Pseudoxanthobacter soli DSM 19599: one gene and its partner. The protein of the gene in region 1 interacts with the protein of each later gene in a pairwise test. Links are inferred from orthologs where the notes say so. Each region holds a gene or a part of one and is shown on either strand. Other genes may lie near its edges. The genes, in order: BUF17_RS12040 and BUF17_RS09395.

Region 1 (3,251 bases):
TGCCGCTGCGGCGCTGTCCGACGAGGACTACCGCGCGGATCACGGGGCGTTCTTCCGCTCGCTCCACGGAACGCTGAACCACCTGCTCGTTACCGACCAGATCTGGATGCAGCGCTTCACCGGCCAGGGCGAGGCACCGGCCCGGCTCGATGCCATTCTCTACGAAACCCTGCCCGAGCTGCGCGCGGCACGGGAGGCGGAAGACGCCCGCATCGTCGCCTGGATCGGTTCCCTCGACGACGTCGCGCTCGCCGGCCGGCTGCGTTACCGGAGGGTATCGAGCCCGGACGTGATCGAGCAGCCGCTCGCACCGGCGCTCTCCCACCTTTTCAATCACCAGACCCACCATCGTGGCCAGGCGCACGTCATCCTCACCCGGCTGGGACATCGTGATCTCGCGCTCGACCTGATGTTCTACCAGCGCGAGAGCGGCGTCGGGCTCTAGGTACTCGAACCGGCGGCGCGGGTCCGACAGAGGGCTTGCAGGCGAGGTCGGGAGCGGGCAAAACCGCCGCCATCATGCTGTCCATCAACGACGTCACCTACCGCATCGCCGGCCGCACGCTGCTGGACCACGCCACCGTCGTGGTGCATGAGCGCAGCCGCGTCGGCCTCGTGGGCCGCAACGGCGCCGGCAAGAGCACGCTTTTCCGGCTGATCAACGGCGAGATCGCGCCCGAGACCGGGTCCGTGACCATCGCCCGTGGCATCAAGACGGGTCAGGTCGCGCAGGAAGCGCCCGGCACCGACGAAAGCCTGATCGAGGTCGTGCTGCAGGCGGACAAGGAGCGCACCGCTCTTCTGGCGGAAGCGGAAACTGCCACCGATCCCCACCGCATCGCCGACATCCATACGCGCCTCAGCGATATCGGCTCCCATTCCGCCGAGGCCCGCGCGGCCGCAATCCTCGCCGGGCTCGGTTTCGACACCGAGGCGCAGGCCCGACCCTGCAAGTCGTTCTCCGGCGGCTGGCGGATGCGCGTCGCCCTCGCGGGCGTGCTGTTCTCCGAACCCGATCTCCTGCTTCTTGATGAGCCGACGAACTATCTCGATCTCGAAGGCACGCTCTGGTTGGAGAATTACTTGACGCGCTACCCTCACACGGTGGTGCTGATCAGCCACGATCGCGACCTGCTCAACAAGGTGGTCGATACGATCGTCCATCTCGACCAGGGCAAGCTCGTCTCCTATCGCGGCGGCTACGATGCGTTCGAACGCCAGCGCAGCGCGACGCAAACCTTGCAGCGCAAGGCGGCTGAAAAGCAGGAGCAGCAGCGCAAGCACCTGCAATCCTTCGTGGATCGCTTCCGCGCCAAGGCCTCGAAGGCCAGTCAGGCCCAATCCCGCCTGAAGATGCTCGAACGACTTCAGCCGATTGCCGCCGTGGTGGATGGCGAGGTCGCACCGTTCCAGTTCCCGAAAGGCGAGGGTCGGCTGGCGCCGCCGATCATCACCGTCGACGGCGGCTCGGTCGGCTACCAGCCGGGCAAGCCGATCCTGAGCCGGCTCAGCTTGCGGATCGACGAAGACGACCGGATCGCCCTTCTCGGCCAGAACGGCAACGGCAAATCCACGTTCGCCAAGCTGATCGCAGGCAAGCTGGCGCCCGAAACCGGCAGCTACACCCGCGCGAACAAGCTGAAGGTGGCCTATTTCGCCCAGCACCAGCTCGACGAACTCGTGCCGTCGCAATCCGCCGTCGAGCATGTCCGCAATCGGGTCACAGGCGAGAGCGAAGCGAGGATTCGCGCCCGCGTCGCCGGCTTCGGGTTACCGACGGACCGGATGGACACGCCGGCGCGCGACCTCTCCGGCGGCGAGAAGGCGCGGCTGCTGATGGGGCTCGCAACATTCGACGGCGCCCACCTGCTGATTCTCGACGAACCGACCAACCATCTCGACGTCGACAGCCGGGCGGCCCTGATCGAAGCCATCAACGATTTCGAAGGCGCCGTGGTCCTCATCAGCCACGACCGCCATCTCGTCGAAGCCTGCGCCGACCGGCTTTGGCTCGTTGCCAACGGCACCGTCGCCCCGTTCGACGGCGATCTGGAGGATTATCGGCGGCTCGTCGTCGGCAAAGGCGGCGGCAAGGGCGGACAGCGGCCAGACGAGAGCGGAAGCGCGGCCAGCGGTCAGGAACGGCGCAAGGCCAATGCCGACCGCCGCGCCCAACTGGCGCCGCTGCGAAAGGAAATCCAGACGGCTGAAAAAAGGATCGAGGCGCTGCGGGCCACCCTCGCCCGGCTCGACAAGTCGCTTGCCGATCCGAAGCTGTTCAGCGGCATTCCCGGGCGTGGTGTTGCCGTCGCCAAGGAGCGGGCCGATGCGGCCAAGGCTCTTGAAGCGGCCGAGGAGACCTGGCTCGAACTCTCCGAGCGGTACGAAAACGAGATGAGTGGCGGGTAGTTGGCGGACCGCCGCGCTCCGGCGGATCCTGCATGGCGCGGAGTCATGCAATGGCGCGGAGCGGCGCGCGCGCCGATAGCCTGGACCCGTAAGGCCGATCGGAGACGCTTCGCCACACGGGTCGTCGCCCGACGAGAAGGCGCTGCCGGGCGCGCTATGCGCCCGGTTTCGGCTTATCCGGTATCAGGCGATCGGGATGCCGCCGCTCTGGCTCGTCCCATCCTCCCATCGCATCGTCGCTGCCCGAGGGCGGCATGGTCTGGCCGGACAAGCGTAGCGTGCGTTCCAGCAGCACCTCGTAGATCGGCCTGCCCTTCAGCGCCTCGGCGACGACGTTGGCGGTCACGCAGGTGGCTATGACTGGGAGCAACAGGTCGTAGGCGCCGGTCAGCTCCGCAACGAGAACCATGCCCACCAGCGGTGCCCGCACGGTGGAAGAGAACAGCCCACCCATGGCGGCGACGGCGAAGGCGACGGAGGCCCCCGGCGGCAGCGGAACGACAAGGCTGAGGAGACCGCCGAACAACAGGCCCACCGCCGTGGCGAGCGCCAGGATTGGTGCGAAGATGCCGCCCGGAACGCCCGTGGAATAGCTCGCCATCGTCATGGCGAAACGGATGACCACGATGATGGCGAGGGCCAGCACGCTGAGGTTCTCGCCGGTCATCGTCAGCACGAGCTGTTCGCCTCCCCCGGTCGCTTCGGGCCTGAGCAGAGCCAGAATACCGATGACGACACCGACGACGCCGGGGACCAGATAAGGCGACCACCGCTTGCTGATGCCGAGCGCGGCATCGAGACTGGCGATCAGCACGGCGTTGAACACCACGCCCAGCACGCCG
Region 2 (3,849 bases), on another replicon or contig:
CGGTGAAGGGCACCGAGTTCATCGACATCCTCGAGCTGTTCCTCGCCGACGACAAGACCGAGTCGATCGTGATGATCGGCGAGATCGGCGGCGACGCCGAGGAGCAGGCGGCGCAGTTCATCGCCGACGAGGCCAAGCGCGGCCGCAAGAAGCCGATGGTCGGCTTCATCGCCGGCCGTACCGCCCCTCCCGGCCGCCGCATGGGCCATGCCGGCGCCATCATCTCCGGCGGTTCGGGCGGTTCCGAATCCAAGATCGCCGCGATGGAAGCCGCGGGCATCCGCGTCTCGCCCTCGCCGGCGCGCCTCGGCAAGACCCTCGTCGAAGTCCTGAAGGGCTGAGATTTCCGGCTCGCGGGGATGGAAACATCCTCGCGAGCTGTTCGTTTCAAGCATGGCTGACTTGAACGGGTCTTGAAGAAGACACGGGCAACAAGGCGGCGCCATGTTGGAATTTGTCCTATATAGATGCACGTGCGGCCCGCGCCGCCCGGAAGCCGCCCCGCGGTTTCCCGGTGCGGGAGCCCTCTAACGGGGGGAGCGGAGCGGCGGCGCGGCTAACCGCGGTCGGCAATCCGTCAGTCAATCAACCAGCAGGGAGGCCGGCGCCCGACGCCGGTCGAAACCGATGGCACGGCAGGATTCAAACGAGGCGTTCGCTCTGACCTCGTTCCTCTATGGCGGCAACGCGGCCTATATCGAGGACCTTTACGGGCGTTACGAGACCGACCCCGCCTCTGTCGATCCGGAATGGCGTGATTTCTTCTCGTCCCTGAAAGAAGACCCCGCGGTGGTCAAGCGCGAGGCGCAGGGCGCGCCTTGGAAGCGCGAGGACTGGCCGGTCGTGGCCAACGGCGAGATGGTCGCCGTCCTCGACGGCAACTGGGCCTATCTCGAGAAGTCGCTCGGCGACAAGATCAAGGCCAAGGCCGAGAAGACGGTCAAGGAGAGCAAGGGCGCGGTTCCCGCCCCCTCCGAGGCGGATATCCTGCGCTCGACCCGTGATTCCGTCCGCGCGATCATGATGATCCGCGCGTATCGGATGCGCGGCCACCTGTTTGCCGACCTCGATCCGCTCGGCTTCGACACCGGCGACCACGAGGAGCTGCATCCCTCGTCCTACGGCTTCTCCGAGGCCGATTACGACCGCAAGATCTTCATCGACAACGTGCTCGGCCTCGAGTTCGCGACCGTGCGCGAAATGCTCGACATCCTGAAGCGCACCTATTGCTCGACCATCGGCGTCGAGTTCATGCACATCTCCGATCCGGCCGAGAAGGCGTGGATCCAGTCGCGCATCGAGGGACCGGACAAGCAGGTTTCCTTCACGCCCGAGGGCAAGAAGGCGATCCTGAACAAGCTGATCGAGGCGGAAGGCTTCGAGCGCTTCCTCGATCTCAAGTTCACCGGCACCAAGCGGTTCGGCCTCGACGGCGGCGAATCCGTCGTCCCGGCGCTCGAGCAGATCATCAAGCGCGGCGGTCAGCTCGGCCTGAAGCAGATCGTGCTCGGCATGGCCCATCGCGGCCGCCTCAACATCCTCACCAACGTGATGGCCAAGCCCCATCGCGCGGTGTTCCACGAGTTCAAGGGCGGCTCCTACGCCCCCGACGACGTGGCCGGCTCCGGCGACGTGAAGTACCATCTCGGTGCCTCGTCTGACCGCGAGTTCGATGCCAACAAGGTCCACCTGTCGCTCACCGCGAACCCGTCGCATCTCGAGATCGTCGATCCCGTCGTGCTCGGCAAGGCGCGCGCCAAGCAGGACCAGCTCCAGGATCACTCGCGCACGGCCGTCCTGCCGCTCCTGATCCACGGCGACGCCGCGTTCGCCGGCCAGGGCGTCGTGGCCGAGTGCCTCGGGCTGTCCGGCCTGAAGGGCCACCGCACCGGCGGCTCGATCCACGTCATCATCAACAACCAGATCGGCTTCACCACCAACCCGCGCTATTCGCGGTCCTCGCCCTATCCGTCGGACGTCGCCAAGATGATCGAGGCGCCGATCTTCCACGTGAACGGCGACGATCCGGAAGCGGTGGTCTATGTCGCCAAGATCGCGACGGAGTTCCGGCAGGCCTTCCACAAGCCCGTCGTGATCGACATGTTCTGCTATCGCCGCTTCGGTCACAACGAGGGCGACGAGCCGGGCTTCACCCAGCCGCTGATGTACAAGAAGATCCGCAGCCATCCGACCACGCTGCAGATCTACGCCGACAAGCTCGTCGCCGAGGGCCTGATGACGGCTGCGGAGATCGACGAGGCCAAGGCGGCGTGGAAGGCGAAGCTGGAAGAGGAGTTCGCCGCCGGCCAGCACTATGCGCCGAACAAGGCGGACTGGCTCGACGGTCGCTGGCAGGGCATGCGCCAGGCCGAAACCGGCGACGATCCGCGCCGCGGCCGCACCGGCGTCGCCATGGACGAACTGAAGCGCATCGGCCTGTCGCTGACGCAGGTGCCGGAAGGCTTCAACATCCACAAGACCATCGGCCGCTTCCTCGACAATCGTCGCAAGATGATCGAGACCGGCGAGGGCATCGACTGGGCGACCGGCGAGGCGCTGGCGTTCGGCGCGCTGCTGACCGAGAGCAATCCCGTCCGCCTCGTCGGCCAGGACGTGGAGCGCGGCACCTTCTCCCAGCGCCATTCGGTGCTGTTCGATCAGGAGACCGAGGAGCGCTACATCCCGCTGAACAATATCCAGCCGGGCCAGGAGCGCTACGAGGTCATCAACTCGATGCTGTCCGAAGAGGCCGTGCTCGGGTTCGAATACGGCTACTCGCTCGCCGAGCCGAAGGCGCTGACGCTCTGGGAAGCCCAGTTCGGCGACTTCGCGAACGGCGCGCAGGTGGTGTTCGACCAGTTCATCTCCTCGGGCGAGCGCAAGTGGCTGCGCATGTCCGGCCTCGTGGTGCTGCTGCCCCACGGCTATGAAGGCCAGGGGCCGGAGCATTCCTCCGCCCGTCTGGAGCGCTATCTGCAGATGTGCGCCGAGGACAACATGCAGGTCGCCAACTGCACGACGCCGGCGAACTACTTCCACATCCTGCGCCGGCAGCTGCGCCGCGAGTTCCGCAAGCCCTTGGTGCTGATGACGCCGAAGTCGCTGCTGCGCCACAAGCGGGCGGTTTCCAGGTTGGAGGAGTTCGGGCCGGACTCGAGCTTCCACCGCCTGCTGCCGGACGATGCCGAGAACGGCAGCGGCCTGACGACCGTCAAGCTGGTGCCGAACGAGAAGATCCGCCGCGTCGTGCTGTGCTCCGGCAAGGTCTATTACGACCTTCTGGAGGAGCGCGAGAAGCGGGGCATCGACGACGTGTTCCTGCTGCGCGTCGAGCAGATCTATCCGTTCCCGAGCAAGTCGGTGGTCGGCTATCTGCAGCGCTTCCCGAACGCCGACGTCGTTTGGTGCCAGGAAGAGCCGAAGAACATGGGCTCGTGGAGCTTCGTCCAGACCTATCTGGAATGGGCGGTCGAGCAGGCCGGCCTCAAGTCCGGCCGGCCGAGCTATGCGGGCCGTCCCGCGTCGGCGGCGACCGCCACCGGCCTGATGTCCACCCACCTCGCCCAGCTCAAGGCGTTCCTCGACGAGGCGCTGCGGGTCTGAGCACCGACATGGAAAGGCCGCCGTCCCCGGTCCCCGCGGCCGGCGGCTTTCAAGTCAAACGCAAGCCAGCCAAACGCAAGCACGAACAAGACCCTGCGCGCGACTGAGGCCGGAGACGGCCCACGCGGGCCAATCGGAGAAAGAGGCCACCATGGCGACGGAAATCCGCGTTCCGACCCTCGGCGAATCGGTCAGCGAGGCGACGATCGGTCAGTGGTTCAAGAAGCCGGGCGATGCGGTCGCGGT

What was found.
Region 2: the proteins of BUF17_RS12040 (region 1) and BUF17_RS09395 interact in binary tests that used the Escherichia coli proteins (3 or more experiments, as listed by UniProt). The link is inferred for Pseudoxanthobacter soli DSM 19599 from one-to-one orthologs.

The regions. Positions count from the first base shown.
Region 1 is NZ_FRXO01000004.1:417,277-420,527, forward strand. What follows is about bases 25-2,964. They hold BUF17_RS12040 (ABC-F family ATP-binding cassette domain-containing protein), read left to right. Parts: upstream 25-519; coding sequence 520-2,409; downstream 2,410-2,964. Other genes in these bases: BUF17_RS12035 (DinB family protein), read left to right, coding at 25-445; clcA (H(+)/Cl(-) exchange transporter ClcA), read right to left, coding at 2,564-2,964. In the rest of the region: more of BUF17_RS12035, read left to right, coding at 1-24; more of clcA, read right to left, coding at 2,965-3,251. UniProt on the Escherichia coli protein: Genetic data indicate it may be involved in ribosome assembly or function.
Region 2 is NZ_FRXO01000003.1:395,519-399,367, forward strand. The notes cover bases 266-3,803. They hold BUF17_RS09395 (2-oxoglutarate dehydrogenase E1 component), read left to right. Parts: upstream 266-627; coding sequence 628-3,603; downstream 3,604-3,803. Other genes in these bases: sucD (succinate--CoA ligase subunit alpha), read left to right, coding at 266-341; odhB (2-oxoglutarate dehydrogenase complex dihydrolipoyllysine-residue succinyltransferase), read left to right, coding at 3,755-3,803. Also shown: more of sucD, read left to right, coding at 1-265; more of odhB, read left to right, coding at 3,804-3,849. UniProt on the Escherichia coli protein: E1 component of the 2-oxoglutarate dehydrogenase (OGDH) complex which catalyzes the decarboxylation of 2-oxoglutarate, the first step in the conversion of 2-oxoglutarate to succinyl-CoA and CO(2).